3 regions of the Feifania hominis genome follow, and region 2 is predicted to be linked to each of the others. Evidence: predicted binding sites of a transcription regulator. Region 2 holds the regulator's gene; each other region holds the start of a gene.
What was found. The regulator NrdR, encoded in region 2, represses ribonucleotide reductase genes. The targets are predictions, from matches to a motif close to CACNANATNTNGTG.
Positions count from the first base shown of each region.

Region 1: H8695_RS05685 (anaerobic ribonucleoside triphosphate reductase) is a predicted target of NrdR. The motif match lies at 7,358-7,371, and genes of this name have one in related genera.
Region 3: H8695_RS01615 (vitamin B12-dependent ribonucleotide reductase) is a predicted target of NrdR. The motif match lies at 3,921-3,934, and genes of this name have one in related genera.

Region 1 is NZ_JACRSP010000002.1:470,372-480,950, reverse strand. Features, by position in the region: gene H8695_RS05720 (NADH peroxidase) at 1-36, shown strand, start outside; gene H8695_RS05715 (glycosyltransferase family 8 protein) at 136-951, shown strand; gene ybaK (Cys-tRNA(Pro) deacylase) at 956-1,432, shown strand; gene H8695_RS05705 (hypothetical protein) at 1,481-3,007, opposite strand; gene H8695_RS05700 (RNA polymerase sigma factor) at 3,000-3,542, opposite strand; gene H8695_RS05695 (NUDIX hydrolase) at 3,661-4,221, opposite strand; gene nrdG (anaerobic ribonucleoside-triphosphate reductase activating protein) at 4,236-4,745, opposite strand; gene H8695_RS05685 (anaerobic ribonucleoside triphosphate reductase) at 4,738-7,086, opposite strand; cobalamin riboswitch at 7,185-7,369, opposite strand; gene H8695_RS05680 (sugar phosphate isomerase/epimerase family protein) at 7,766-8,650, shown strand; gene spoIIID (sporulation transcriptional regulator SpoIIID) at 8,696-8,947, opposite strand; gene H8695_RS05670 (MFS transporter) at 9,195-10,430, shown strand; gene H8695_RS05665 (hypothetical protein) at 10,508-10,579, shown strand, end outside.
Region 2 is NZ_JACRSP010000001.1:151,116-161,694, forward strand. Features, by position in the region: gene purB (adenylosuccinate lyase) at 1-1,179, shown strand, start outside; gene secD (protein translocase subunit SecD) at 1,310-2,587, shown strand; gene secF (protein translocase subunit SecF) at 2,602-3,501, shown strand; gene H8695_RS00745 (hypothetical protein) at 3,562-3,837, opposite strand; gene H8695_RS00750 (DUF6514 family protein) at 4,125-4,436, shown strand; gene nrdR (transcriptional regulator NrdR) at 4,529-4,984, shown strand; gene H8695_RS00760 (FtsW/RodA/SpoVE family cell cycle protein) at 5,021-6,148, opposite strand; gene tsaE (tRNA (adenosine(37)-N6)-threonylcarbamoyltransferase complex ATPase subunit type 1 TsaE) at 6,374-6,805, shown strand; gene tsaB (tRNA (adenosine(37)-N6)-threonylcarbamoyltransferase complex dimerization subunit type 1 TsaB) at 6,802-7,515, shown strand; gene rpiB (ribose 5-phosphate isomerase B) at 7,512-7,949, shown strand; gene upp (uracil phosphoribosyltransferase) at 7,977-8,606, shown strand; gene H8695_RS00785 (YjjG family noncanonical pyrimidine nucleotidase) at 8,724-9,416, opposite strand; gene H8695_RS00790 (hypothetical protein) at 9,512-10,285, opposite strand.
Region 3 is NZ_JACRSP010000001.1:333,206-343,784, reverse strand. Features, by position in the region: gene H8695_RS01625 (DUF4097 family beta strand repeat-containing protein) at 1-619, opposite strand, end outside; gene H8695_RS01620 (MerR family transcriptional regulator) at 726-1,550, shown strand; gene H8695_RS01615 (vitamin B12-dependent ribonucleotide reductase) at 1,579-3,885, opposite strand; gene H8695_RS11570 (hypothetical protein) at 4,129-4,254, shown strand; gene H8695_RS01610 (cation diffusion facilitator family transporter) at 4,377-5,549, opposite strand; gene H8695_RS01605 (TIGR03905 family TSCPD domain-containing protein) at 5,659-5,910, opposite strand; gene H8695_RS01600 (class I adenylate-forming enzyme family protein) at 5,925-7,643, opposite strand; gene H8695_RS01595 (pyridoxamine kinase) at 7,955-8,797, shown strand; gene H8695_RS01590 (DUF2812 domain-containing protein) at 8,844-9,458, opposite strand; gene H8695_RS01585 (helix-turn-helix transcriptional regulator) at 9,455-9,781, opposite strand; gene H8695_RS01580 (DHHW family protein) at 9,872-10,579, opposite strand, start outside.

The DNA of each region.
Region 1 (10,579 bases), on a different contig from region 2:
GCTTTCGAGGGCCTGCTGGCGCGCTACTTCGGCTGATTGTTCTTTTAAAAAAGGGACCCGCCTGGCGGGTCCCTTTTTGTTGCGACTGTGGCCGGGCAGTGCTATAATAAACCCGGAAAATGCGAGGTGAATGTTTTGAATATCGTTGTGACGCTTGATGCGGGCTACATTCCCCAGCTCAAAGTGATGCTCCACTCTCTGATGCGGCACCACCCCCAGGAGCAGGTGGATGTCTACATACTGCACTCGCGCCTGACGCCACAGGATTTTGACGAGATTGCCCGGCCTCTGCCGGCCGAATGTGTGCTGCACAGCGTCGCGGTGCGTGACGAGATGCTCCGGTCTGCACCTGTGAGCGGCCGCTATCCGCGCGAGATGTACTACCGCCTCTTTGCGGCGCAGCTTCTGCCGCCGACAGTGAACAGAGCGCTCTATCTCGATCCCGACACGGTGATCAACGGTTCGCTGCACGAACTCTATGATATGGATCTTGGCGGCTGCTGTTATGCCGCCGCAACCCATGTGCGTGAGGCGCTGCGCCGCATCAACGCTCTGCGCCTCTGCGCGCGGGGACTTGAGAGCTATGTCAATTCGGGCGTTCTGCTGATGGATCTTGCAGCCCTGCGTGCGGATGATCGAACCGGGGACATCGCCCGTTTTATTGAGGAGAATCAAAACAGGCTGCTTTTACCCGATCAAGATATCATCAGTGTACTATACGGCGGGCGTATTGCGCAGCTCGACGCATTTCGTTACAACATGACGGAGAGACTGTTTGTGCTGCGTCCCGACAGTGAGGCCTTTCTGAATTTGGATTGGGTGCGGAAAAATGCAGCCGTCATCCATTACTGTGGGCGAAATAAGCCCTGGAAGACGCGCTATCGGGGAAAGCTCGGCGTCTTTTACCATGAGGCGGCGGCTCTCTGTGAGAGAGCGCAAAGGGGGAAGTAGAATCATGGCGGAACCGAAGACAAACGCAATGAGGATTCTCGACCGGTTTCACATAGCTTATGCGGTACACACCTATGAGCCGGGTGACGGCATTGACGGCGTGTCAGTGGCAGGCAAGCTCGGCCGTGACCCGGCCGATGTCTACAAGACACTCGTCACTCTGGCAAAGAGCGGCGAGCACTATGTCTTTGTGATTCCGGTTGAGCGGGAACTCGATCTCAAGGCGGCTGCCGCCGCGGTGGGAGAGAAAGCGGTGTCCATGCTGCCGCTGAAAGATCTGACCAAAGTCACCGGTTACATCCGGGGCGGCTGCAGCCCGATCGGTATGAAGAAGCTCTTTCGCACCGTGATTGACGCCTCAGCGCGCGACCGGGAGAACATTGTTGTCAGCGCCGGTAAGATCGGTCTGCAGATCGAGACCGCACCTGCAAACCTACAGAGGGCGGTCGATGCGATTTTTGCCCCCGTTGCGCAGCATTGACGGGAGAGAGAGAAAAAGAGGAGGCGTCCGACCGGGCGCCTCCTCTTTTCAGTTTATCAGCTGTGTGCCGTCGTCTGACGGATAGAATTGCAGCGCGTCCTGCGCGGTGTGAAAGGCGCCATCGTCCCAGGTGCTTGCCATGCGCTGCTGCTTGGCAGTCAGGGCGGGATACTGCAGCAGGGTCTGCTGGTGCGTGTAATTGATCCAGGCGTCGACGATGTAGCCGTCATTGAGTTCGGCGATGGAGTAGCTGACATAGCCGCGGTGCCGCTCGCCTGAATTCGGCATGGAGAAAGTCGCGAACACGTCAGTGGACGTCTGGTTGCCGAAGAGAGCGCCAAATGGGCCGACTGCGGCGTAGGTCTCGGTCCCCAGTGAGTGGTAGGGCGCCGCGTAGGTCTGCCCGTCCTGCGTGTAGAGAACCCGGCCGGTGACGGCGCCGGCCTCGCACCATCCCTCGGCAAGACGGTAGGCCGGCCAGAGCTGAATGGCCTCGGTGCCGCAAAAGCCGGGGTTGACATTCCAGATAAAGTGGTGGAAAATCTTCCACTGCTCCCGCTCGCCCGGCAGCTTGACAGCAACCCCCGTGAGGCGCAGTTCCAGCACATCGTAGACCCTTGTGTGGTAGACGCCGTCCCCGCGGCGCTCGGTAACGCTGCGCCCGTCGTTGAAAGCGTGGTCGCGCGAGTATGTGACAACCTCGAGCGCCCCCTCGCAGTCGGAAATGTCCTGTACTGTCAAATCCTGCAAAATCGCCTCGGGGAAACCGAGCGACACAAGGTGAGACTGAATCCGCTCCACCTGGGCGTGCTCGGTGGACGAAACGGGCGCCCACTGCATCGGGTAGCGGCTGCCGAACAGATAGCCGCAGCCGATTCCAACGGCGAGACACACCAGAATCGCCGCCGTCAGAACCCGGTCCGGCACACGGACCGCGGCAGGCTCGACCGCATAGCCCGCCTCGTCGAGCTCGCGGGAGAGGCGAAAGAGATTGCGAATGATAAAACAGTAAGCCACGATCAGAAGAATGCCGATCAGAAATCCCGAGTATTGCAGCAGGGCAAGCACACAGATGAACAGATACCAGATCATGAGCGCAGCGGCAGCGCCCGCATGAGCGGGGAGGCCCGCTTTCCGCCGGACGGCTCTGAGTCCCTGCCACAGGCAGTAAAACTGCGCGAAGAGAAGCGCTATGTTTGTCGTTGTCAGAATGCCCGACAGAGGCCCGTTGGCGAAAATGCCGTGAAAGATGGTCGCATTCAGGGCCAGCATGGGCCCATTGAGCGCCATGCGCAGAATGGTGAGAACAAAGCAGCTTTTAAACCAGACATTTTCCCGGCGCAGACGGCGAAAGCCGAGCAGCATCAAAATCAGCCCCGCGGTGGGGAGAATGTAGTTGAGCCACCAAAAGTTCAGCGTGACGGCATTGAGAGCCAGACCGATGAGAACATCGTCCATGGCCTGGCGCCAGGGTGTCACGCCCCTGACAATGTCGTCGGGGGGCGGCTCTGACAGGCCATTGTGCACAGCGAGATCAAAGTCGCGATCGTCCATCTCGTACCCGTTTTCACGCATGGCCGTCACCTCCCATCGCATGCCGCAGCCGCTTTTTCAGCCGATAGAGCCGGCCCTCAACGGCCCGCGGCGTCATGCCGAGCTCGCGGGCAATCTGCTCGGTCGACTGCATGTAGTAGTATTTTCGGTAGAACAGAACTCGCTCGGCGGCGCTGAGCTGGCCGAGCGCACGATGCAGCGCGTCGCGCTGTTCCCGCCTCAGAATTTCCTGCTCGGGAGTCGGCTCCGGCGAGGGGAGTTGCACGCTGAGTTCCTGCGTAGCGTCCGTGCGCCGCAGCTGCCGGGCACGATCGAGCGCCGCATTGCGCGCGAGAGCCGTCAGCCAGGCATTCCAGCTTCCGAGCTCCTCCTGGTAGGAGGCAATTTTGTCCCAGACCCGCAGAAGCGCCTCGGACAGACACTCCTCGCGGTCCTGCGGGTCGCGGAGAATGGGGGCAATGACATATCGCATCAGCGGGCCGTAGTGGATCAGCAGAGCCTGCGCCCCACGCTCGTCACGCCTGCGAATCAGTGAGATGATCTCCTCCTGTGACATGCTGCCCCTCCTCTCCTGTACGGATTCACAATAATAGTACGCAAAAAAGAGAAAAAACCCACGCAAAAAGAGAAACGGCATGACTGAAATCATGCCGTATTTTTCATGGTCCTATGTGTCAGAGCTCACGGATGCGCCGGATGATTTTGTCGTAGACCGGCAGCATCTCGGGCTCTGAGCAGTACTGCGGGAGCTGCGCAAGAGGGAGCCAGCGCACGCCGAGCGTCTCCTCCACATTCTGTCTGAGGGGGGCTGCCTCGTCTGCCAGCAGCGCGTAGGCCGCGTTGTAGTGCAGGTGGGCGGCAACCGGCTGACCGCGCTTCTCATGGGCGGGCACCGGGAGAATGTCGAGGGACACGGGCTCCTCTGAAAGCGCCGTGACAAGGGCAAGGCCGGTCTCCTCGCGCGCCTCGCGCAGCGCCGTTTGCAGCAGGTCGGTCTCCCCGTCGGCGTGTCCGCCGGTCCAGGACCAGGAGCGGTAGATGCGGTGGTAGATCATCAGGGTGTGAGTGCGCGTGGCGTTTACCAGAAATCCGGCCGAAGTGAAGTGGGCAGCCGTGTTTTCGCGGGTGAAAGCGCGCTCGCCATCCTCCTGCCAGAGGCGCAGCATCCTGTGAAGCGTGTCGTCTTCCTCCCGGTCGTGGGGCCGGTAGCGAAGCAGGCTGTCGGAAAAGTGCATGATGGTCTCTCCTCTCAGAGCGGGGCTTCCACGGCGGCGCCGGACGTAAGAGAGCGCGGCACGTCAAGAATCCGCTGATTTTTAGAACCCCGGAAAGGCAGCGAGAGCGTCCGTTCGGCAAGCACGAAGCGTCCGTCGACGAGCAAGTCGAGCTGGCCGAGAAGCGCGAGAGTCTCCTCGCCGCGCGCGAGAAGCTCCTCAAAGGTATAGCCGCTGTAGGCCATCACATGCAATCCGTGCCCACGGGCCAGCCGGGCGAGCGCCGTGAGGGGAGCAGGCTGCGAAAAAGGTTCGCCGCCCGAGAGCGTGATTCCGTCGAGAAGCGGGTTTTTGACAATCCGCTGCCAGATTTCACCGACGCTCATCAGACTGCCCGCATCCGGGTCGTGGGTCTGGGGATTGTGGCAGCCGGGGCAGTGGTGCGGGCAGCCCTGGGTGAAGAGGGTAAAACGCATGCCGGGGCCGTCGACGATGGAGTCGTTGACGGTCCCGGCAACCCGGATGAGCTGCTCGAGATCAGACATTGTGCTTGACCCGGTCGCGCTCCTCGGCACGCTTGGCGTTGTTGAAGCGGCTGAGCGTACCGACCAGATAGCCCGTGATGCGGCGGATGCGCTCAAAGGGGATGTCGCCCTCGCTGCGCCCGCACTGCGGGCAGGTGTCGCCGATGATGCCGTTGTAGCCGCAGACCGGGTCGCGGTCGACCGGATGATTGATCGAGCCGTAGCCGATGCCGCAGTCGTGCATGTAGCGAACCACCTTTTCAAAGGCCGCGAGATTCTGCGACGGGTCGCCGTCGAGTTCGATGTAGGAGATGTGGCCGCCGTTTGTCAGCGCATGGTAGGGCGCCTCCAGGCGAATCTTGTCAAAGGCGGAGATCGGGTAGTAGACCGGGATGTGGAAGCTGTTGGTGTAGTACTCGCGGTCAGTCACACCCTCGATGACGCCGTATTTGGCGCGGTCGAGGCGCACGAAGCGCCCCGAGAGACCCTCGGCGGGCGTCGCGATGAGCGAGTAGTTCATCCCCGTGCGGGCCGAGAGATCGTCGAGCCATTCGCGCATGTGGCCGATGATCTCAAGACCGAGGTTCTGCGAGGTCTCGCTCTCGCCGTGGTGTGCGCCGACCAGGGCCTTGAGACACTCGGCGAGGCCGATGAAGCCGACGGTCAGTGTGCCGTGCTTGAGAATCTCGCGAATCTCATCCTCCCAGTCGAGCTTGTCGCTGTCGATCCAGACGCCCTGCCCCATGAGAAACGGGAAGTTTTTGACTTTTTTCTTCGCCTGAATCTCAAAGCGCTCATTGAGCTGGTCGACGACAAGGGCCATCTTGCGGTCGAGTTCCTCAAAGAAAAACGAGATGTCACCGCGCGAGCGGATGGCGATACGCGGCAGATTGATCGAGGTGAACGACAGGTTGCCGCGCCCGTTTGAAATCTCGCGGTCCGGGTCGTAGACATTGCCCATGACGCGTGTGCGGCAGCCCATGTAGGCGATCTCGGTCTCGGGGTGGCCGGGCTTGTAATACTGAAGATTGAACGGCGCGTCGACAAAGGAGAAGTTCGGGAACAGCCGCTTCGCGCTCACCCGGCAGGCGAGCTGGAACAGGTCGTAGTTCGGGTCGCCGGGGTTGTAGTTGACTCCCTCTTTGACGCGGAAGATCTGTATGGGGAAGATCGGCGTCTCGCCGTGGCCGAGGCCGGCCTCGGTTGCGAGAAGAAGATTTCTCATCACCATGCGCGCCTCGGGCGAGGTGTCCATGCCGTAGTTGATCGAGGAAAACGGCGTCTGCGCGCCGGCACGCGAGTGCATGGTATTGAGATTGTGAACAAAGGCCTCCATGGCCTGGTAGGTCGTCTTGTCGGTCTCGGCGCGGGCCTTTTCCCGAACGAACCGGCACAGCCGCTCGGCCTCCTTCTTCTCGAGGCCGAAGTGCTCGCAGAGGGAGGGAGCCAGCTTTTTCTCGAATTTCTCATAGCCCTCGAGTGTCGGACCGAGCCCGTCCTTCTCGCGGATGGCATCGAGAATTTCAACCACTTTCTCCCGCAGACCACTCTCGTCAAGGTCAAATTCCAGAGCGTCCGCCAGATGATTGCGGTAGAGCTTGCGGTAGGTCTTGGCAACGCCCGGCGCCATGCCGTAGTCGAAATTGACGATGGACTGGCCACCGTGCTGATCATTCTGGTTCGACTGGATGGCGATGCAGCACAGCGCCGAATAGCTGGTGATGTCGTTTGGCTCGCGCAGCACGCCGTGGCCGGTCGAAAAGCCGTCTTTGAACAGACTCAGCAGATCAATCTGGCAGCAGGTGGTGGTCAGCGTGTAGAAGTCCATATCGTGGATGTGGATGTCGCCGTCGCGGTGGGCCTGCGCATGCTCGGGCTTGAGTACAAACATCTCGTAGAAGAGCTTGGAGCCCTCGGAGCCGTATTTGAGCATGGTTCCCATTGCGGTGTCGCCGTCGATGTTGGCGTTTTCACGCTTGATATCGGACTCGGCCGCGTCGCGAAACGTGATGTCCTGGTAGGTCTTCATCAGGCGGTTGTCCATCTCGCGCACACGGCTGCGCTCCGCGCGGTAGAGGATGTAGGCCTTGGCGGTGCGCACAAAGCCGTTTTGGATGAGAACCTTTTCCACCGTGTCCTGAATCTGCTCGATGGAGGGGGTGATAAGGCCGTCCTCGAGCAGACTCGCGACAACTTCGCCCGCAAGCGCGGCACACTCGGCCTCGCTCTTGGGGGACTTTGTAGCGGCAAAGGCCTTGGATATGGCCCCCGCAATTTTGGAGGGGTCAAACGGGACGACTCGGCCATCCCGCTTGGTGATGGTGTTGATGGTAACTGTGGTAGAGGTTGCCGTAGTGCTCATGGTTTTCTTCCTTCCTTTCTGCGCTGCGTCAAAAAAAGCGCGCCAAACGGCACGCGTCACAGGGTAATTGACTGTTGTCCGTTCTCGCCATACACCGTGGCGACGGGAGTCTGTCAGCAGGTCTTCTGACTTTGGTCCGTCATCATTCCCCGGCGCCTTCCCGCGAAAGCAGTGGCGTCTACCGGGAAACTCGGGGTCCACACAGCGGCGGGACCGTGCAGGATTCTCACCTGACTTCCCTTTTGAGCCGCCCGGAGGCGGCACTGACATACACAATATGTAGTTTTGTCTTGACAGATAAGACACATATATTGTATATAGTGAGAGAGTGAATGTCAATGCACCGGAGTGAAAAAGTTGACAGAAAAAAGAGGACTTTTTTTGAGCATATTTCCGATTTCGTGATATAATAGCCGCAGAGCGGCTATTATATGGAATTTAGGCCGTTTTTCTTGCCCCTTACGGGGCAAGTCCCTGCGGGACGGCTGAACAATGGCCGTATCATACCATAACTGCTTCGCGGTCATGCTATGATAGCCGCAGAGCAGCTATTATATGGAATTCAGGCCGTGCTCTTACCCCTTACGGGGCAAGTCCCTGCGGGATGGCTGAACGCATGGCCAGATCGCTCTGTTTGACTACCTATTAAATTATGTGAACTGCCGGGGGAGGAACTGACATGCTTAAAATTTCCGCTTTTCCCAAGTGCTGGAGCCACGACATTACCGACGGCCGAATGGAACTGTTCGACTGGTTTGAGAAAGCCCGCGTCCTCGACTGCGAGGGGCTTGAAATGTACAGCGGCTTTATCAAATCCTTTGACGAGGGGACTCTCGCGCAGATTCGCTCCAGGGCTCAGAGCTATGGCATGGAGCTGCCGATGATGTGCTTTTCCCCGGATTTTACCAATCCCGATCCGGCCGCGCGCCGTGAGCAGATTGACCGCCAGAAGCGCATGATTTACGCCACGGCCGCCCTCGGCGGACGCTACTGCCGCACGCTCTCGGGCCAGAGACGCCCGAATGTGAGTGTATATGACGGCACACAGATGGTGGTCGAGTGCATCAGTGAGTGCTTCGATACGGCACGCGCCTGCGGGGTTACTCTGGTCATGGAAAATCACTACAAGGACGGCTACTGGGAGTACTCGGAGTTTGCCCAGCGTATGGAGGTCTATCTGCCGATCGTCAGGCAGCTTGCCTGCGACTGTTTCGGGGTTCAGTACGACCCGTCAAACACCGTGGTTGCAGGGGAGGACCCCCTTGCGCTGCTCGACGAGGTGCTGCCCTATGTGCGCACCATGCATGCGAGCGACCGCTATCTTGCGCCCGGCTTCACGGCGGAGGATCTCAAGGGGGCAGACGGGGTGAAAGGTTACGCCAAAATTCTCATGCACGGTGTCACAGGGCGGGGAATGAACGACTACAATGAAATTTTCAAACGGCTCAAATCGGTTGATTTTAACGGCTGGATCTCCATAGAGGACGGGATGAACGGCCTTGAGGAGATGCGCCAGTCGGTGGACTTTTTAAAGGCCATGCGTCGGGAGTACTTCGGAGCATAGAAAAAAGAGGGCGGCACAGATGCCGCCCTCTTTTTTTTTCGAACACTATTTCTGTGAGAGATACTTTTCTTTTGTCGCCTGCCCGCCGCGGATGTGGCGCTCGGCTTTATTTTGTTCCAAAACGGCTTTGACCTCGGTGTAAAGCTCGTGGTTGAGCTGCGAGAGCCGCTCGGTGACGTCCTTATGTACGGTGCTCTTGGAGACCCCGAAGTGTTTTGCAGACTGCCGAACCGTCGCATTGTTCTCGATAATATAGTGAGCAAGCGTGACGGCCCGCTCTTCCGGTAACCCTTTCAAACTATAACACCCTCTTACATATATGGTCTTGTGTCATATATATGCGGCTCATGAGGCCAATATGTGAAGAGAAATATTTAAAGTACAAGACAACAGAGCACTGAAAAACAAATGTAAAAATTTAATTAATATTCACAAAATGCGAATAAATTTTAACAAAATATTGACTTGACAAAAACAAAGAGTTATACTTGCAAACAATGATGAATTAAAAGTTTATGTTTAAGAAGCATAAGGGGTAGAAACATTGTCGAAGTCAAAGATTCACTACGCCTGGGTCATTCTGATTGCCGGAATTTTGATTGCCGGCGCCGGCCAGGGCGTCATTCTCAATACATTCAACGCATTTGTAAAACCCGTCACCCTTGATCTGGGCTTCTCGCGGGCAGAATTTACGCTCTGCTCAAGCATCAGTCTGATCGTGGGGGTGCTGACTCTGCCCTATCTCGGCAAACTCTTTCAGACCAGCCGGCTGAAACTCGTGGTGTGTGCCTGCGCGATTGTCGCGTCGCTTGTACCGCTCGGCTATGCCCTGTGCGGCAGTCTGTGGCAGTTCTATGCGCTCTCGGCGGTGCTGGGTCTCGCAGTCAATGGTGTGGGCCTGACTATGATTGGAAGCGTCATCACCAACTGGTTCAACCGCAAGCGCGGGCTTGTCACCGGCATTGCCTTTGCGGGGTCGGGTCTCTTTGGCGCCGTGATGCTGCCCATTGTAACCTCTCTCATTGAAGCAAGCGGCTGGCGCTTTGGCTTTACGGTCATTGCCGCGACTGCCGCTGTACTCTTTGTACCCTCGGCCTTTTTCATGCTGCGCGCGACGCCGCAGGAAATGGGCCTTGCCCCCTACGGAGACAGCGCCGGGCAGACCGGCGAGCCCGCCGCCCAGAATGGGATGACAAGGGCGCAGGCGCTTCGCACCCCCGCTCTGTGGACCTGTATGGTGGGGCTGTTTCTGCACACCGGCGTCTGCATCGCCATCAACGCCAACTGTGTGGCCTACCTCTCGGACCTCGGCCACAGCGCGCAGGTCACAGGGCTTGTCGCCTCGGTGGTGCTCATTTTTTTGACCATTGGGAAAATCGGGTTCGGCGAGGTGTTCGACCGACTGGGAGATCTCAAGGGAGCTCTGCTGATGACTGTGATGGTCACGGCGGCCCCGCTGCTGTTCCTGCTGGCCAGAAATACGTTTTTTGCCTTTTTCAGTGTGGCACTGCTCGGGCTCGCCGGCGGGGGAGGGAGCGTTGTCGCAAGCCATATAATCGCAAGCTATTTTGGCAGGAAGAACTTTGCGAGCATTTTTGCCATTGCAATGATTCCCGGTCAGCTCGGCTCGGCCATCGGTCCGGTGTTTGCGGCGTGGATTTTCGACCTGTTTGACTCCTACACCGTGGCATGGGTACTCTGCGGCGTGTTCGGTGCAGTGTCGATCGCTCTTTTTATCCTGTCGGCACTCTCGGCGCGAAAGATGCCAAAGTACGATTGAATCGCCGCATGCGGGTCAGGAAGGCCGCATGCGTGTGATTTGATAGATATCCACATATTAAAGGGGGAACCAATAGCATGATTTGGGACAATCTCGTATTCTCATTCTTCTTCCTGGCATTGCTGTATGCGATCGGCACCTTTATCTCC
Region 2 (10,579 bases):
TACGCCTATGGACAGCAGTGCCCAAAGGCCGCGGGCATCATCCACCTCGGGGCCACCTCCTGCTACGTGGGGGACAACACCGATCTGATTCTCATGCGCGAGGGGCTCAAAATTGTGCGCCGCAAGCTGCTGAACGTTGTGGAGAAACTCGCGAAGTTCGCGCGCGCCTACCGGGAGATGCCCTGTCTTGCCTACACCCATCTGCAGCCGGCGCAGCTGACTACGGTCGGCAAGCGTGCGACGCTGTGGATCAATGATTTGATGCTCGACCTTGAGGAGATCGACCGGCGCATCGAGTCCATCCGGTTCCTCGGTTCCAAGGGCACAACAGGTACCCAGGCGAGCTTTATGGAGCTTTTTGACAACGACGAGGGCAAAGTCAAGGCGCTCGACGAAAAAATAGCGGCGCTCATGGGCTTTTCCGGCGTCTATCCGGTGTCGGGGCAGACCTATTCGCGCAAGGTGGACAGCTTCGTGCTCGGCACGCTCTCGGGCGTTGCGCAGAGCGCCTACAAATTCAGCAACGACCTGCGCATCCTCCAGAGTTTCAAGGAGATGGAGGAACCCTTTGAGAAGAGCCAGATCGGCTCCTCCGCCATGGCCTACAAGAGAAATCCCATGCGCAGCGAGCGAATGGGCTCGCTTTGCCGCTATGTACTGGTGGACGCGCTCAACCCCGCGATCACCGCCTCCACTCAGTGGTTTGAGCGCACGCTCGACGACAGTGCGAACAAGCGCATCGCAGTGGCTGAGGCCTTTTTGGCGGTGGATGCCATTCTCGGCATCTACATGAATGTCGCCGACGGGCTTGTGGTCTACCCGAAAGTGGTGCGCAGCCGTGTCATGGCAGAGCTGCCTTTCATGGCGACGGAGAACATTCTCATGGACGCCGTCAAGCGCGGCGGCGACCGCCAACAGCTCCATGAGCGCATCCGCGTTCACTCCCAGGCGGCGGCACGCGCCGTCAAGGAGGAGGGCAAGCCTAATGATCTCATGGAGCGTATCTGCGCCGATGAGGCGTTTGGCCTGACGATGGAGCAGGTGGCGGGAATCCTCTCGCCGGAGAATTTCACCGGCCGGGCACCCTCACAGGTCTCGGAGTATCTCGACGAGGTGGTCGAGCCGGTTCTGCGAGCGGCGGCGGATCAGCTCGGGGAACACACGCAGCTGGATGTCTGAGTCTGCGGCGGGCGCCGAGGGAAATTTTCGGTTGACTTCGCCGGAGCCGGAGGATATAATAATTACTGTTTTGACGAGGCGTGTTTCGTATCGACACGCCTCGAATTTATGTCATTGAGGAGGATACAAGATGTGGAAGAGTGTGCTCTCTTTTCTGCTTGTGCTGGCGATCATTGCGGGCCTGGCGCTGACGGCCGCATTTGGAATTGATCTGGGCGACTACTACATTCCGAGTGTCGCCGACAAGGACAACGGCGTTCGTCTCGGCCTTGATCTTGTGGGCGGCTCCAGCATCACCTTCGAGGCGCAGGATGTGGACAACCTGTCCGCGGACGAGCTCAAAAGAGGGATGGAGTCGGCCAAGACCATTTTGCAGACCAGACTGACCGATCTCGGCTACACCGAAGCCACCATTCAGATATCGGGAGACCGGCGGTTGCTCGTCGAGATCCCGTCCGTCACCGACCCGAATGAGGCGGTCGAAAAGCTCGGTTCCACGGCGGAGCTGACCTTTACGGATATTGACGGAAAGGTCTATCTGACCGGCAGCGACGTCAAGTCCGCTCAGGTGGGCTACGAGACGACAAGCTCAGGCGCCAAGCAGTATGTCGTTATGCTTGAGTTCACGCAGGAGGGCAAGCAGAAGTTTGCCGAGGCCACCGAGGAAATTGCAAAGCGAGACGCCACAAAATACGAGAACCTGATGGTGATCTCCCTGGACGGCACTCCCCAGTCCTGGCCGCGTGTGAGCGAGCGCCTCGAGGGGGAGAACATCTACATCGAGGGCAACTTCACCGCGGAGGATGCCACCTGGCTTGCAAATCTCATCTCAGCGGGCCAGATGCCGTTTGCGCTCAAAGATGTAGAGCTCAGAGCCGTCGGCCCCACACTGGGCGAAAAATCGCTTGAGACAAGCCTCTTTGCCGCCGCAGTCGGTATTGCGCTGGTCATGGTGTTCATGCTGGTGGTCTACCGCGTGCCGGGCCTTGTGGCCGATATTGCACTGGTGTTCTATGTGGCCCTTGTGGCGGTGATTCTGACTGTGCTGCGCGTCAATCTGTCCCTGCCGGGCATTGCGGGCATCATCCTGTCAATCGGCATGGCGGTAGACGCAAACGTCATCATCTTTGAGAGAATCAAAGAGGAACTGCGAAACGGCAAGAGCACGAGAGCTGCCATCAAGGCGGGTTTCAGCCGCGCATTCAGCGCGATTCTCGACAGCAACATCACGACACTGATCGCAGCGGTTGTGCTGCGCACGTTTGGCACCGGCCCGATCGTCGGGTTTGCCGACACACTGCTCATCGGCGTCATCACCTCCATGTTTACGGCCATTTTTGTATCCCGGTTCCTGCTCAACCGCCTGGTTGACATGAAGATCAAAAATGCCAGGGCATACGGCGTGTAAGCGGGGGTGAGAAAATGAGCAAACTGAAAATTGACATTGTCAAGAACCGAAAGATATTTTATATCATCTCCGTTGCGGTCCTGCTCGCCGGCGTGATTTCCGTGATGATTCAGGGCTTCAATCTGGGAATCGACTTCAGCGGCGGAACCATCATCCACATCAACATGTACGATGAGCTCGATCGGGCACGGCTCGATGAGATCGAGGGCATCGTCGAGGGTGTGATCGGGGAGAAGCCAAGCGTCCAGAAGTCCGAGGACGCAGTCAACGGCTACTCGGTCATCATCAAGACCAAAGAGCTGACAACTGAGAAGCGCACCGAGGTCTTTGAGGCGGTCAAGGAGAAATACGGGCTTGCCGACACCGATCAGCTCGCGGTCGACAACGTCAGCGCGACAGTCGGAAAGGATCTGAGAAACAACGCCATTCTGGCCGTTGGCATCGCAACGCTGCTGATGCTCATCTACATCTGGATTCGCTTTGAGCTGATCACGGGTCTTGTGGCGGTGCTCATGCTGCTGCACGATGTGTGCGTGATGCTGGCGTTCTACTCGCTGTTTGGCATCCAGATGAATACGACTTTTATCGCCGCGATGCTGACCATTGTCGGTTACTCCATCAACGCGACCATCATCATCTTTGACCGGGTACGCGAGAATCTGCGCGTCAACAACAAAGACGACTTTGAGAGCATTGTCAACCAGAGCATCTGGCAGACGATGAACCGCTCGCTCAACACCACCATCACCACACTCTTAACCATAACTATGGTGTTTGTCTTCGGCGTTACAGCTGTGCGCAATTTTGCGCTTCCCATTATAGTCGGAATCATCAGCGGCTTCTACTCTTCGGTGCTGCTGGCGGGCCCCATGTGGGTCACGTTCAAGAATCTGGGCGTCGGCAAAAAGAAGTGAGAAATAAAAAAGATGGCAGTGTAACCCGCTGCCATCTTTTTTTGATTTTAAAGTGTCGGTCTATTTTTTTTCAAGCCATTGCGATTTGATTGCCCCATCGCTGACAACAGCGCCGAAGAAAGATACCGTAATGGCGCACAGCGCGGTCTCAAAGAGGTGCTGTGAATAGAGCAGCGTCTGGTAATTCTCAACATAGCGCCCATCGACAAGAAAGAAGAAGTAGAGCGACAAAAGAGTCAAAACGGTGCACAGAGCCGCGCCGATCCACAGCGAGAGCAGGGCAAGCGGCTCAAGCGCACGCAGCCTGCGCCGCAGCATATGTAGTGTTTTTTGCATGGGCATACTTCCTTTGGGGTGATTGAGTTCATAATACCATACAAGACAAATTAAAATCAATGTAAAAAATTGTATGGTATAGAAATAGTAAGAAATAATTTTTTTAGCCTATGACAATCGACAAAAAAGGTAATAAATCCATACAAATAGTGGTTAGCTACAACAAAAGGGTGTAGTGATCGTCGAATTATGGGTAATATTGCGATGAAAAAATTTGTAATGTGTCCTTAAACCAAATACAATAGTTCACATGGCAACAGACATACTAAATATGGAGGGATTTAGTTATGACAGGGATTCGGTTGCTAAGGCGAAGAGAGGTCGTCACCGATTTTGAGGGAACGGTGACCCTCGACTACTACTTAGTCGACACAGGTACGGATCAGGGGGAAAAGAGTGAGCGGCACTACGGCATACAGATCGCAAAGTACAAGAGCATGGATGACTATCTCGAAATTGAGTCCATTCGCGATGTCTCACCGGACCGGGATGAGGTAACCGGTTTGATCGAGAGCTTCGCTGACGGAACCGTGACGCCGATGCTACTGAGGGACACGCTCGAGGAATACTACGCCGCGCGGCAGACGGTATTGGTCTGAGCGGCAAAAGAAATTGATTTTTTACTCTCCCGACGCTATAATGAAAGGCAGAAGTACACGGCGCCGTGCGCGCAGCAAAGTGAGGGACAGAAATGAAGTGCTGTTACTGTGGGCATCTTGAGAGTAAGGTCATTGATTCCCGCCCCACCGACGAGGGGGGCAGCATCCGCCGGCGCAGAGAGTGTCTGCGCTGCGGCAAACGCTTCACCACCTATGAGATCATTGAGACTCTGCCGATCGTCGTGGTGAAGAAGGACAAGTCGCGCGAGGTATTTGACCGCAACAAACTGGTCAACGGCATGCTGCGCGCCTGTGAGAAGCGGCCCGTCTCCATACAGGAAATCGAGAAGATCACCGATGAGATTGAAGCCTCGCTTCACAACTCACTTGACCGGGAGATCACCTCCTCGAAGATCGGGGAACTGGTGATGGAAAAACTCAAGGACATCGACGAGGTTGCCTACGTCCGATTCGCCTCGGTTTACCGCCAGTTCAAAGACATCAACACCTTTATGGAAGAGCTGTCAAAGCTCCTCTCGGAGAAGTAAATCAAGAGAAAAGGCGCCGGGTAACCCCGGCGCCTTTTAGTCGCCCAGATAGTCCAGAGAGGAGCTCTTTCGCTTTCGCACCACCGACAGCACAAGGCCGATGGAGCAGTAGACGCTCAGAATGGAGGAGCCGCCATAGCTGAAAAAGGGAAGCGTGATGCCGATGACCGGCAGCAGCCCGATGCACATGCCGATGTTTTCAAAGACCTGAATGAAGAACATGGCGAAGACGCCGACGCAGATCAGGCACCCCTCATCGGTGCGGGCAGTTCGCGCGTGGTGTAGAATGCGAAGCATCACAGCGGCGAGGAGCAAAACGACCAGTACACTGCCAACAAAGCCGAGCTCCTCGCCGGCGACGGCAAAGATGAAGTCGGTCTGTTTCTCGGGGACGTTGTTGACCTGGGTTCCCTGAAAGAGCCCCTTGCCGGTGATCTGACCTGAGCCGATGGCGATTTTGCTCTGTACGGCCTGAAAGCCGATGCCGCTCGGGTCCCCCTCCGGGTTGAAGGCAAAGAGAATGCGGTTTCGCATGTAGGGCTTGAGCGCATACTGCCAGACAAAGGGGGTGGCGACCACTGCGGTAAGCAGCCCCGCTGCCTGAATTTTCCAGGAGAGCCCCGCCGCAAAGAGCATGAAAAACGCAATAAAGCAAAAGACGATGACTGTGCCCGTGTCGCCGGTGAGAAGCACCATGCCGATGACCACAGCCGCATGGATGCCAAGCAGCAGCAGCGCCTTGACGGAATTGAGGTTCTGCTTTAGCCGCTCGATGCAGGCGGCAAATGAGACGATAAAGGACAGCTTGACGAACTCCGCAGGCTGAACCATAATCACTTTCAGATCGATCCAGTTCTTGTTTGTCTGGCCCTTGGGACCGGTGCCGAAGACCAGAGTGAACGCCATTACGGCGATCGACAGGGCCAGAAAGAATTTCCACAGGTCACAGAGGGTCTCATAGTCGAACAGAGAGATGACGATCATCATGACAATGCCGATGCCGGCGCCGATCGATTGAACCATGATGTTGCGGTTTGTCGAAAACGTGCTGGTAGCTGAGGCCACCAGCAGCAGCCCGTATGCCGTACAACTCAGGCAAAGACCCACCAGAAACAGGTCGATCTCGTGCAGGTATTTTCTTGTCGCTTTTAAAATCGGGTTCATCGGCTCTCCTTGTCGTCAGTGGGTTCTATCGGATTTATTATACCAATCAGAACCCCGGCGGTAAAGTCTTTGGACAAATTATCACACCGCAGCATACCCCCTGTGCAACGGCATGAAAATGTGATAGAATAATCACGCCTGCGGCGCTGTGGACAGACTGTGTCCTGTCAGACTCCGCCGCAAATTTGTCAGAGGGGCCGGGCGCCTGAGATACGGGATGGATGTATGAGAGTTTATCAGACAGAGAGCAGAGAACAGACCGTGGCCGCCGGGCGGGATTTCGCCCGCGTATTGAGGCGCGGCGACATCGTGGCCTTTTCCGGAGATCTCGGCGCGGGCAAGACCGCTTTCTGCGAGGGAATTGCCTCGCTGCTCTGCCCCGGAGCAGAGGTGTCGAGCCCTACTTTCGTCATCGTACAGGAATATGAGGGGAACATTCCGATCTTCCACTTTGACTTATACCGCATCGGCAGCTTTGACGAGCTCTACAACATCGGCTTTTTCGACTATCTTGAGCGCGGAGGTGTCTGCCTGATTGAGTGGAGCGAAAACATCCCGGAGCTTCTCGACGAACCCCACTACGCGGTGGATATCCGCGTGACGGGGGCCGGCAGCCGGAGCATCACCATCACCGAAAAACGGGGGGAGACACCGTGAGAGTTCTTGGAATAGACAGCTCGGCCAAGGCTGCGAGTGCCGCGGTGCTCGAGGGGGACAAGCTGCTCGGCGAGTACAATTTGCAGACCGGCTACACCCACAGCGAGACGCTGCTGCCGATGGTGGACCGGGTTTTGCGCGATACGGGAACCCGGGTGGATGACCTGGAGTTGATTGCCGTCACGAGAGGGCCCGGTTCGTTTACCGGGCTGCGCATCGGACTTGCGACCGTCAAGGGGCTGTGCTTTGCGAGAGAGCTGCCGGTGGCCGCGGTCTCGACGCTTGAGGCGCTCGCCTGCAATGTAGCGGATTTTGGCGGTCTTGTCTGCTGTGCGATGGATGCGCGCTGCGGACAGGTCTACCAGGCGTTCTTTCGCGCGCAGAGGGGAGAAATCGCCCGTGTGTGTGAAGATCGGGCTGTGAAAATCGAGCAGCTTGAGCAGGAGATCAAAAAGGCGGACGAGCCGATTTTACTTGTTGGAGACGGCGCGCATTTGTGCTATAATAGCATCGGGCGCCAAAATGGAATTGTGCTGGCGCCGGCGCACCTGCGTCTGCAGAGGGCGGCCTCAGTGGGAATTCTCGGACAGAGAATGGCGGCGCGGGGCGATACCGTGTCGAGCGACCGGCTTGTGCCGGAGTATCTGCGTCTGCCCCAGGCTGAGCGGGAGCGCCTGAAAAAAGAACAAAGAGAGGAATCGATACCATGATTGCGATTGGATCGGATCATGCCGGGTACCGGCTGAAAGAGGAGATTAAAAAATATCTGGATGAGGCGGGCATCGCCTACCGCGACGTCGGCACCGACTCGGAGCAGTCGACCGACTACCCCATCTACGGTGCGGCGGTCGGAAGAGCCGTGGCGTCCGGCGAGTGCGAAAAAGGCATCGCCATCTGCGGCACCGGCGTCGGCATCTCGATGGCCGCCAACAAGATCAAGGGTGTGCGCGCGGCCTGCTGCTCGGACTACTTCAGCGCCAAATACACCCGGCTGCACAACGATGCGAATGTGCTCTGCTTCGGCGAGCGGGTTGTCGGTGTGGGTCTCGCCATTGAGCTCGTCAAGGTCTTTCTTGAGACCGAGTACGAGGGCGGCCGTCACCAGCGCAGAGTGGATTTGATTGCCAAGCTCGAGGAAGAATAAATTTTTATATAAAGGGGTTAGTGAACTATGGGCAGAGTACTGATTATGGATCATCCGCTGATCCAACACAAGCTTTCCCTCCTGCGGGACAAAAATACGGGGGTCAAGGAGTTCCGTGAGGTAGTCGGTGAGATCGCAACGCTGCTGTGCTACGAGGCGACGCGCGATCTGCCGCTGAAAGAGGTCGAAATTGAGACGCCGGTTGCCATTGCCAAGACCAAGGTGATCTCGGGCAAAAAGATCGCCATTGTGCCGATTCTGCGCGCCGGACTTGGCATGGTGGAGGGCGTGTTCAATCTGCTGCCGGCGGCGAAAGTCGGCCATGTCGGTCTCTACCGCAACCCGGAGACGCTCGAGGCGGTTGAGTACTACTGCAAGATGCCAAGCGACATCAACGAGCGCGAGGTCATTGTGCTTGATCCGATGCTCGCGACAGGCGGCTCGGCTGTCGCCGCCATCGACCTTGTGAAAAAGTACCATCCCAAGAGTGTCAAAATGATGAACATCATCGGCGCGCCCGAGGGCGTGGAGAAAGTCACGCAAGCCCACCCCGACGTCGATATCTACATCGCTGCTCTCGACGAAAAGCTCAACGACCACGGCTACATCGTACCGGGTCTTGGCGATGCAGGCGACCGCATCTTCGGAACGAAGTAATCAGTACAGGACAAAAGCCCGCCATTATGGCGGGCTTTTTCATGCGTGGATGTGTTTGGCGGCGCGAGGCCCAGGGGGCCTCTGTGCAAAGGACACCGCCCCATGTCAAAAGGAGAGCTACTGCGCCTTAAGAACAAACCGCTTTATGTCATTGTAGTCGTGCGAGACATGGGTGATGACATAACCGTCCGGCACGGGCTCGCGGCCGGGGTTGTACCAGCAGGTGTCGATGCCGGCGTTGATACCACCCTGAATGTCAGAGGTCAGCCCATCGCCGACAATGAGAACATGCGACCTGTCGCCCAAACCGCAGGTAGAGAAGACGTAGTCAAAGAAGCGCGGGTCGGGCTTTTCGTACCCGGCGTCCTGCGAGACGATGATGTCGCTGAAATACTGTCCGATCTCGGTGCGGCCGATGCGCCCGTACTGAGTGAGGGCCACCCCGTTTGTCACCACGATCAGCTGGCAGAACTGCGCGAGATCCCGGCAGAGCGCAACCGCGCCGTCATAGAGCACGGGCCGCTCAGCGACACCGCGCAGATAGTCGTCGTTGAAAGCTGCGGCGTCGGCCGAGAGTCCAAGCCGGGAGAAGAGATCGACAAACCGCCGCGCAAAGAGATCCGCCTTTTTGATCTCGCCGAGCTCCAGCCGCCGCCAGAGGTCGTGGTTGATGGTGCGGTACAGAGCGAGCGTATCGTCATCAAAGGGGAAACCGTAGCGATCAAAGGTGGCTCTGAGAGCCTCCACCTCGGCTTTGGACCAGTCGAAGAGCGTTCCGTCAATGTCGAATAAGATGGTCTGATAGCGCATCGCAAATCCTCCGTTTGTGAGATAGGCTCATTGTAGCCGAGAAGTGAGACTTTGTCAAAAAAAGCGGGGTGCCATGCACCCCGCTTTTCTATCATTTAAAACAGATTGCCGAGACCGCCGAGAGCGCCCATCGCGAAATTGCTGAGCATGCCGGAGAGAAACCGTGTGATGATAAGGGAGGTCACAAGATCCGCAGCCCCCAGACCGATGATAAAGCTGAAATAGAATTTTCCGCTCTGATCGGCGCCGAGCACACTTTTAGCGGCGACCAATCTCGTGGTAATGGAGACATAGAGCGAGATCGTGAGCAGGGCCGCAGCCAGCTGCACAGACAGAAAACCGCACAGAGTCAAAACAACTGCGCAGATGGTGGGCAGAATCGCACCGACACCGCAGGCAATGACAGCCGAAGAGAAACGGATGGAAACTTTCATAAACTTTCCGATGAGGAAGATGGCAAGCGCCGCGGTGAAAAAGGACAGAAGCACGGCAAGCAGCCCGTAGAAGAACAGAGAGAAAAACGGAACTTTGACATAGCCGCCCATGGAACCCAACATTCCCTTGACCGCAAAAAACACCAACAGGCCAGAGAGGATGGCCTGAATGGCCACAAACAGAGAGGCGAGCGGGAGATCGTTGTTGTCAAGCGCGCTTTTGGTGCTGTCAACCGGGGATTTGAAATAGGACTTTACAAAGGGAATCAGATTGTGAAAGGCGATTTTGAGTTTGTCGCCAAAACCGCCGCCGGTGGGAGCCGCCGAATTGGATGAGGCGTCAGCCGCCGCTGCCTGTGCAGCCACACTCTCCTCGCAGTTGCAGAGAGTCCCCTCCTCAAGGGGTTTGCCACAGTATTGACAGAATTTTGCCATAGAAGATACCTCCACGTTATTTCATTATTCTCAGGTGGCAGAGTCGCATTGACTTTGCCGCCGAAAAAACAACTTAACAGTATCTTGATCTTGCGCTGCGTATCCATTATATGACTTCGCAGACCTGATATTGAGAAGAGAAATCGCTGCTATTATATCACCGTTTTTTTGAACCAACAACCGAATTTTGTATGAATTTGTCTGTTTTGCGCAAAAAACGTGTGAAACAGTGCCCTGTTAAAAAACAGAGATGGTCCTTGTCTTTTTGTTTGGAAAGTATTAAGATTGTGATAA
Region 3 (10,579 bases), 180 kb from region 2:
ATACAGCGAGCGACTTTTCCCCCTCTGGCTTACTCTTCGGCAGATTGGTCTCCCCTTTTTTGACTTGAGTTGTAATGGAAAAATCGTCGTAGCCGCCGACCACCGTCCCGGTGATGTCCCCATTTTTCGCCTCAAGGCGAATGGCGCCGCCAACATCCAGCGGCTCAAATACAATGTCAGCGTTGTTGGTTTTGCAGGTCATCTGATCTGTCAGAGTGAGCGCAGTGGAAATATTCAGCTCTTCACCCGAAGTGGAAAGACTCACCGACGACAGCCCGTCGGTTGGAATTTGAAGACGGATGGTGCGCTTTTCAAGCGGAGCGCTCGTGCCAAAAGTCATCTGATTGCTGCCGCTTTGCACCGTCATCACGAGTTTTCCGTCCTCTTCGGTGATGTGGTAAGTCTCTCTGTCGCTCTCGCAATAGTTCAGATGAATCTGCCCGTCAGGCGAGGGTTCCACTTCGATTTTTCTGTCTCTCACATCAATTTCCAGTTGTGAAATTTCTCCGGCGTCCGCCTGGTAGCTCTTCTCCTCCCAATTCTCCGCCGTTGTGGAGCACCCTGTCAGAAGTGTTGTCCAAAGCAGCAGCGCGGCCGCAGCAGCCAAAACTTTTCTCATTTTATTCTCCTCCGTTTGTCTTAAAATTGGCATTGCTTTTTTCAATAGTCAATGGTACAGTGATTACTGTAAACCTTTGTGTTACACAAATGTCAAGAGGTAACTTATGAAAAAATTTTTTACTGTCGGCGAGGCGGCAAAGCTGGCGGGCACAACCTGCGAAACGCTTCGCCACTACGATCGCATCGGACTGGTCTGCCCCCACAAAAAAGATCCGTGGACCGGATATCGCTACTACTCCGAGGCAGAGCTTGTGCGGCTGAATGCGGTACAGGCTCTGCAGCTGATGGATTTGAGTTTGCGTGAGATCCGCGAAGTGCTGGAATACGAAAATCTCGAGGGCGTTTTGTCACTTCTGGAACGGGCGGACAAGAGCGCCGACGATAAGATTCGCCGGCTGAAGCAGGCAAAGGCGAAAATCAGGCGCGCCCAGATGAGTTACAAAAACAATCTGCAGGGCTTTGTGCAAACCGACATCCCCTTTACAAGGCAGCTGCCGCAGCGTGTGATTCTCCTGTCCAATACCCTGAGCGAGCCAAGATTAGAGTTACTGACCGATTATCTACGCCACTTCTACGAGCAAATCGGCGATGCGCACCGAAGCACCTATTCCTTTGAAGATCTCGCCGGAATCTACACCCGCGACGGCAATTCGCGCCTCTTCGCCGTCTGCACACGCTATCCCCCGGCGCAGGATTTGACTGTTCTGCCCGGTGGGCTCTACCTCTGCTCAAACTGTACGCAGGAAAACAGACAGACCGCTCTGGAACAGCTGGTGCGCACGGCGCGCGAGCAGTATGCAGTGAATCCTGCTTTCACCGTACAGATTGTCGTTGTCACCGGTATTTTGAACTGGAGCTACCAAATTCAAATTCCCCTGGAATGCGACAGCGACCCACTCCCCTCGGCTGCAGAAAAAGACCCCGCCTGAATCAGGCGGGGTCTTTGCTCTCTTTTTATCAGCCGCACTTGGAGTAGCCGCAGTTGTGACAGATCACACAGCCGCCCTCGTGCTCCATCTTGGTGCCGCACTCCGGGCAGTATTTCGCATGCTTGCCGAGATCCTTGAAATCGCGCTTGGCCTCCTCGGGAATCGCCTTGCTGATCGCCGCCTCCGCCGGGGTCTTGGGGGCGGCAGGCTCTCCGTTTTGGAACTTGAGAACCTTTGTGATGACCCGCGCGATGGCGTCCGGGCAGGACATGGCTTTCATACCCGACTGACGGATGGTCGACGGGCAGCGAATTCCCTTGAGCTGCTCGATGACGCTCTCGGGGCTGATACCCGAGCGCAGCGCCAGCGAAACAAGCCGGCTTGTCGCCTCGCTCTGCGACGGGCAGCCACCGTGGCGGCCGGTGTTGGTAAAGACCTCACACAGGCCGTTGTCGTCGTAATTGACCGTGACATACAGATTGCCGCAGCCGATGGTCATCTTCTCGGTAAAGCCGGTGGTCACATCGGGGCGCAGCCGGGGCTTGAGCATATTGGACAGCTCCAGGCTCTGGCGCTTGTACTGGCAGGCCTCACAGGCGCTCTCGTCGGGCTCGCCCTCCTTTTTGACCTTGCCGATATTGAGAACCTGTTCGCTGCGGCTGCCGTCGCGGTAGATGGTCACACCCTTACAGCCGAGCTCATAGGCCAGATGGTAGACGTCTGAGACATCCTCACGGGTCGCGGAATTGCCGAAGTTGACGGTCTTGGAAACCGCGTTGTCGGTATGCTCCTGAAAGGCCGCCTGCATGCGGATGTGGTACTCGGGGCTCACCTCGTGGGCCGAGACGAAAATGCGCTTGATGTCGTCGGGAATCTCCTCGACGTGGGACAGGCAGCCCTCGCTCGCGATTTTTTTCATCAGCTCATCCGAGTAGAGCCCGCGGGCGATGAGGACCTCCTTGAGGATGGGGTTGACCTCAATGAGCTCGGTGCCGTCCATGACGTTGCGGATGAAAACATACGCGAAGACCGGCTCGACGCCGCTCGAGCAGCCCGCAATGATGGAGAGCGTGCCGGTCGGCGCGATGGTGGTGACGGTGGCGTTTCTCATCTTGCCTTTCTTCTCATAGACGCTGCCGCGAAATACCGGGAACGTGCCGCGGGTCTCGGCGAGCTCACGGCTCATCTCATGGCCCTTTTCTTCAATAAAGCCCATGATCTTACCCGCGAGCTCGATGCCCTGTTCGCTGTTGTAGGGAATGCCCAGCATCAGCAGCAGATCCGCAAAGCCCATTACGCCGAGGCCGATCTTACGGGTGGCCTTGGTGGTCTCGTCGATCTTTTCAAGGGGATAGCGGTTGGCGTCTATGACATTGTCGAGAAAGTGTACCGCATCGCGCGTGACCCGCTCGAGTTTCTTGTAGTCGACAGCGTAGCTGCCGTCGCGGTTCTTTTTGGTCATATTGACCAGATTGATCGACCCGAGATTGCACGACTCATAGGGCAGCAGCGGCTGCTCGCCGCAGGGGTTGGTCGACTCGATCTCACCCATGTGGGGCACGGGATTGTCCCGGTTGAGCCGGTCAAGGAAGATGATGCCGGGCTCGCCATTTCTCCAGGCGGAGTCGACGATCTTGTTGAAGACGTCGCGGGCGTTGAGCGTTCCCGTGACAAGGTTCGTCGCGGGATCGACGAGCTCATAGTCCTCTCCCGCCTCCACCGCGCGCATGAACTTCTCGGTCATGCCCACGCTGATGTTGAAGTTTGTGATCTCCGTTGCGTTGTGCTTGCAGTCGATAAACTCCAGAATATCCGGGTGATCGACCCGCAGAATGCCCATATTGGCCCCGCGGCGGGTACCTCCCTGCTTGACGGCCTCGGTGGCCATATTGAAGACTTTCATAAAGCTGATCGGGCCCGAGGCGACGCCGCCGGTCGAGTTGACCGTCGACCCTTTCGGGCGCAGGCGCGAGAAAGAAAAGCCCGTACCGCCGCCGCTCTTATGGATGAGCGCCGCCATTTTGATGGTCTCAAAAATATCCTCCATCGAATCGGCAATGGGCAGCACAAAGCACGCCGAGAGCTGACCGAGCGGACGGCCCGCGTTCATCAGTGTCGGGGAGTTTGGCAAAAACTCCAGATTGGTCATCATATCGTAAAACTTTTTTGCGACGGTTTTGACGTCGGCCTGCTTGTCATAGAGGCGGTCGCTCTCGGCTATCGCATTCGCAACGCGCTCAAAGAGCTGCTCGACTGTCTCGGTCGGCTTTCCCTCAGAATCTTTCGCAAGATAGCGTTTTTGCAGAACAACACGGCTGTTTTCAGTCAATTTCATACCATCCACCATACTTCCTGTCTTTTCCTTTATTTTACAATATATTGTGTGCAACAACAGTTCTATTGTAAACTTGCCCATAGATCTTGTCAATGAGCCGCGGCGTTTTTCTGGCAAAGTCGAGCATAATTGTAAATTTTGTATGAAATCGCTTGTCATTCTTAGGTCACTTGGTGCATAATATGGTTGTATGGTTGGATGCCGATATGCCATACGATTTCAATTGGAAAGGAGGAATGAAACATGAACACGCAGAAAAAGACGAGTCAATACGTCATTGAAATCAAACAGACGCCGCGCAAGAAATCACAGGATATCGACGATTTCATCTTCAGTGACTACAACAACATCGTCATTAAAGAGAAATAAAGAAGAGCGGCTTTGGTAATCCACTGATCAAGCTGCTCTTTTTTATTACCCTTTTTAAGAGACAAAGCGGTTTTACCGCTTTACATAAGCGAGGGGAGCGCGCGCGGCGCTCCCCTCTTTTGTCAGGACAGACCCGTGTAGCAGCGGTCAATGGTGACCACGGTGTAACAGTTTGGGTCCTCCTGTTTGACGGCGGCATCGATGCGCGCGAGCAGTTCCTGGTCGCGCAGAGAACAATCAGTCGGCACTACCACATCAAAAATCAAATTGGTGTGGTAAACGCCCTTGACCACGCGGAAGTCGTGAATCGAAAAATGTTCCCCGAGTGTCGAGACAGCCCGCACCGTCATCCGCCGCAGATCCGTGATCTGTTCGTCGTCGGTGACAATGGGGTCGAGGTGCACGACAAGGTTGATGCCCTCCTGGGCAAACTCCCGCTCGATGCGGTCGGTGATGTCGTGGCTCTCCATTACGTCGCGGTTGCGGTCCATCTCGACATGCACCGAGGCAAAGCGCCGCCCCGGGCCGTAGTCGTGCACCATCAGATCGTGAATGCCGAGCACACCGTCGTAGGCGCGGATGCGCCGGTAAATTCTCTGAACCAGATCCGGGTCAGGTGCCTCACCGAGCAGCGGGCTTAACGTCTCGCCGATGAGCTTGATTCCCGAGTAGAGAATAAACACCGCCACACCGAGACCCACCCAGCCGTCGAGGCGCAGCCCCGTAAAGCGGGCCACCAGCGTGCACACGAGCACCGCCGCAGTGGAATAGACATCGTTCATGCTGTCCGCCCCGGCGGCTTCAATGGCGCTCGAGTGAATTGCGCGGCCCGCGCGGCGGTAGAACATGCCCATCCAGAGCTTGACGAGGATGGAAACCGCAAGCACCGCCACCGACAGCAGACTGAACGTGACTTCGTCCGGCGAAACGATTTTGCCGAACGCGCTCTTGCACAGATCAAACCCAATGAGCAAAATGAAAAACGAGACCACAAGTCCCGCGAGGTATTCGATGCGGGCATGGCCATAGGGATGCTGCTTGTCGGCCGGCTTTGACGCCAGCTTGAAGCCGACCAGTGTCACCACCGACGAACCCGCATCCGAGAGGTTGTTGATGCCGTCGGCCGTGATGGCGACGCTGCCGAAGACGGCGCCCACGATGAGCTTTGCCGCACACAGCAGCAAATTGCAGAGAATGCCGACGATTCCCGTCAATCTTCCATATGCGCTGCGCACTTTGGGATCGTCGGTTTTGTCACTGTCACGGATAAATGTGCGAATCAGAAAATTTGTCATATTCTCTCCCGCTCAAAACAATATCGGTATTTAGTGTATGCGCAAAAGTTGTTTCAGGATTCAAAAAAGAAGGCGGATTTTCATCCGCCTTCCTGCGTGGATTCTGATGTCATTCGCCCCTGAGCGCCTCGCGGATGGCGATGGAGAGCTGGTCGGGGCAGGAGGTGTTTTTAAAGCCGCAGCGGATGCCCTCGAGCCGCTGCGCCGCCTGCTCGGCATCCATACCGGTGACAAGCGCGCAGACTCCTTTGAGATTGCCGTCGCAGCCGCCGACAAACTGCGCGCTCTTGATGACGCCGTCGCTGATTTCAACCGTGACGCTCTTCGAGCAGGTCCCCTTGCACTTGTGTGTCTTGATCATGCCGCTTCCTCCGGTTACTGGTTCTTCTTTGCGAGCTCCTCCTGGAGCAGAGCGGGGATGCTGATTTTGCCGACCTTGGTCAGAGGCAGCTCGCTGCGGTACTCGAACAGGCGCGGCACGCTCCACTTGTTGAGCTGTGAGCGGCAGTACTCGATGATGGCGTTCTGGTTTTCCTCGGTCTCCATCGAGGGATCCTCCATGACGACATACGCCTTGACGCGCTCGCCGCTCTTCTCGTCGGGCAGGCCCAGCACAGCCGCCGTCTTGACGCCCTTGCACTGGCGGATGGTGTCCTCGATGACCGACGGATAGACCGGGAAGCCGCGCACCTTGATGATTCTCTTGATTCTCTGCTTGAAGTAGGAATAGCCGTTTTCGTCCATATAGCACATGTCACCCGAGTGCATCCAGGTGCGGCCGTCGGCGTGGACCTGCAGAGTCTTCGCGTTCTCCTCCGGGGAGTCGAGATAACCGACCATCACCGTGTCGCTCGAGATGCACAGCTCGCCCTCCTGACCGAGGGGAACTTCATTCTGCGTGCCGGGCTCAACCACCTTGACGAGCACGCCCGGCAGCGGCAGACCCATGGAGTTGAAAGGTTCGCCGTTTCTCGGCGCGAGCATGCAGCAGGTAACGCACTCGGTCAGGCCATAGCCCTCGCGCAGACAGACCGAGGAGTTGTGCGCCTTGAGATAGGCGTTAAAGCGCTTTTTGAGTTCCGGCGGCACCGTGTCGCCGCCGCAGAACGCGCCCTTGACAAAGCTGTAGTCGAGCTTGTCGGCTTTCGGTTCATTCATCAGCGCATCGAACATCGACGGCACACCCGCGAGGAACTGCGGTTTCTTCTTGCGGATGGTCTTGACAAACTCGGCCGCCGAGAACTGGGGCACGAGAATGCAGCACAGGCCGTTTGAGAGCATGGTATGTACGCAGATGCCAAGGCCGAAGCCGTGAAACAGCGGCAAAATGGTCAGGATCCGGTCGCCGGCGTCCGCCTCGGGAATGAATTGCAGCAGGCGCACCGACAGGACGTTGAAGTTGTCGCTCGACAGCTCGATGCCCTTGGGGTTGCCCGACGATGTACCGCCCGAAAAGAGAATGGCGGCGGTTTCATTTGGCTCCACCAGGCGCTCGTAGGGCTTCGCCGGGGCGGTGGAGTTCAGCAGCGTGCGAAAACGAACCACTTTCGACTCGTCGATGTTCTGGCGCTTGAGCACCTTGCGGATTTTCAATTTGAAAGCCGCCCCCACGACGGGGCTCAAAAACTCGGCAATGGACGCGAGAAACAGCTTTTCAAGGCCCGTCTCCCCCGCAATGTCCGCCACTGCCCGGTAGAAGAGATCTGTAAAGAAAATAGCCTTTGCACCTGTGCTGTTGACAAAGTCCCGTATCTCCTTGGAGGAGGACATCGGGTGGATCATACAGCTCTTTGCGCCCAGACGGTTTACCGCATAAAATGCGATGGCCGTCTGTGGGATATTCGGCATGCAAATGGCGACCACATCGCCCTTTTTGATGCCGTGGGCTGCCAGAGAGGCAGCACATTTGTCGACCATTTCCATGAAGCTGCGATAGGAGATGTCCCTGCCCATGAACTCAAGCGCCGCATAGTCGGGATAGTCCCGGCTCACCTGCTCGACGCGCTCATAGAGAGTAACAGACGGGACCGGCATTGGCTCTCCCAGACCGAGCTTTTCATACTCGCTCATCCAGGGCCATGTGTTGTCACTCATTTTCATTCCTCGCTTTATCAATTTTCCCTGTTCACTCAGGGTTGTATCCGGAGTTTACCACATAAACGTTATTATAACATCCGGCAAAAAAGCTGTCAATTCTCGCCAAATTGTCAGGGAAACCGGCATGTGGTATAATAGCCGCAAAACGGCTATTATATTAAATTCAGGCCGTTTTTCTCGCCCCTTGCGGGGCAACCGAAAAACATGGCCGCATTATACCATAATCGCTTCGCGATTATGGTATAATAAGCCGCAAAGCAGTCATTATATGGAATTCAGGCATCGTCTTCGATGCGGGGAGGCATACCATGAACGAGATCCGTCCTGTGCCGCGTGTTGCGGCCATTCACGATCTGTCGGGCGTCGGGCGCTGTTCACTGTCGGTCATTCTGCCGGTTCTCTCGGCAATGGGCGTGCAGGTCTGCCCGCTGACAACGGCGCTGCTCAGCACACACACCGGCGGTTTCGGCGAGGTTGACTTTGTCGATCTCACCGACCACATCGAGCCCTTTTATGCCCACTGGCAGCGTGAGGGACTGCACTTCGACTGTCTCTACAGCGGGTTTCTGGGCTCTGAACGCCAGATCGGCATGGTCGAACAGATGCTCGCGGCGGCACCGGCGGGCACTCTCAGACTGGTCGATCCGGTGATGGGCGACGGCGGCAAGCCCTACCGCACCTATACCGGCGCCATGTGCGCGGGGATGCGGCGTCTCGTCATGCGCGCCGATGTCATCACTCCCAATCTCACAGAGGCCTGCCTGCTGCTCGAGCGCCCCTATCCGCAAGCGCCTCTCACCCGCCGAGACGCCGAGGAAATGCTGCTTGAGCTCTGCGCCTTGGGCCCTACAAAGGCGGTCATCACGGGACTCTGTCTCCATGAGGGACAGCTTACGAATCTCGGCCTTGACCAATTCAGCCAGACATTCTTTGAGAGCTCCTGCGAACAGCTCCCCGCTCATTACCCCGGTACGGGCGATCTGTTCACCGCGCTTTTGACCGGCGCCCTTGTAACAGGCTCCGGCTTTCAGGCGGCGCTCGACCTCGCGACAGGCTACGTCCACCGCGCCATCCGTTTGACGGCGCAGGCGGACACACCGCCGCGCGAGGGCGTGCTCTTTGAAAAGCTGCTCACCCTGCGCCCTCTGTAGTCAAGAAGCCGCGTACACACCGTACGCGGCCTCTTTTGCATCAACTTTATTCCTCAACGCTCTCCCGGGAATACCTGTATGTCTTTGCCGCATAGGGCAGCACGGGAATGCCGAAGAGCACGGCGAGCGCCGCAAACACATAGACTCCCCAGACAGGGCTCTCGTCGATGCGTACGTACCAGCCGGTAAATGCGGCCGCAGCGGCAAAGGCAAGCGCGCAGGTCATGTGCATGTTTCGCAGCCGGCGGTAGTAGGCCGCTCGATCGGCGTTTGTGGTGTGCAGCGCAAAGGGCTCGCCGTCGGCTCTCTTCTCCACAATGAGAATCTCGCGGTTGAAAGCGCCCGGCGATGTCGCAACTTTACCGGCGCCTTTCGCCCAGGGCCGCACACGCACTTTTCCCACCGAGTAATTGAGATTGATGGACTTGTCAAAGCAGCGGTAGCCGAACTCCTCGAGAAACTGCCGGTATGCGAGTCGGTCGGCATTTGACTTCTCACCCACAAATTCAACGGCATAGCGGTACTCCCCCGCCTGACAGGGCTCAAAGGTGAAGCTCAGTCTCGTCACACCCGTGAGCCGCCAACCTCTGTCCGCCATGCGGTTAAGCCACCGCTGCTGGCTCTCCAGAAATCCGCCGAAAAAACGATAGACTTTTTTCATAGCAGTGTCTCCCCCTCCATAATACCGCGCGCCGTCTGTACCAGTTTCCGAAGACGTGCAAGCTCAGCGCGCGCCGCTTCGCGGCCGGCTTCGGTGATTCGATAGGTCCTGCGGCGGCCTGTCTCCCCGCAGGGCGCAAGCCACCCCTTTCTGACAAGCGTATCGATCGCGCCGTAGAGCGTGCCCGCGCCAAGGTGCAGCCGCCCGCCTGTCGCCCGCTCCACAAACCGCATCATGCCGTAGCCGTGATTCGGCTCCCAGGCTGCAAGCAGGATGAAAAATGTGGTCTCGGTAAGCGCCCCGCCTTTCAAGTGGTCGTGCACACTCTCACCCCCTATATCGTTTACCGTAATAATATATCATTAACCGTAATAGTTGTCAAGAAGAGAACCGCCCCCACGGGGGCGGTTCTCTCAGTCAAGGCCATAGTGGAACATCACATCGTCGCGCAGGACGCCGGGATTGTAGAGCACCAGCACCAGATCGGGGTCAGTGCGCTCAATGCAGTCGGTGAGCTTCTCGTCGTTGTAGCGCAGATCAAAGGTGATGACCTCACCCACCGCGAGCGACAAAAAGGGCGCCACCGCACAGGAGTAAGAATCCCGCACGAGAAGAATTCGCTTGCCCTCGGGCAGCTTGAGATTCTGAAAGCTGCTCAGCGGGTAGTCACCGCCCGAGTAGACGTAGTAGGGGCTCATCTCATAGAGATCGACGGTGTTGACGTGGTTGTAATCCATCACCGATTCGGCAAAGGGGCCCTGCTTTTCAAAGCCGTGAACGGGCACCGTATAGCGAATTTCAGTCTCAAACTCCGGCAACAGCACATCCACGTCATCCACCCCGGCGTAGAGCGACCCCACGCGCTTACCCTGACTGCCGAGGAAAATGCCCTCATAGGTCGTCAGAGCGAAATTCTCACGCCGGGTCACCTGCTCATCGATGACAAAGCCGTAGTCGGTCGAGAGCTTTTCACAGAGAGTTTGATAGGCCCAGAATGCAGCTTCGGTTGTCCAGTGGGAATCCGTCCGGTAGAACAGGTCGGCGTGGTCGAGGCCGTCCCGTTTGATCTCGGCGCGCAGATCGAGTGTCGCGACGCCGCGCTCCCGCAGCCCCGCGAGCAG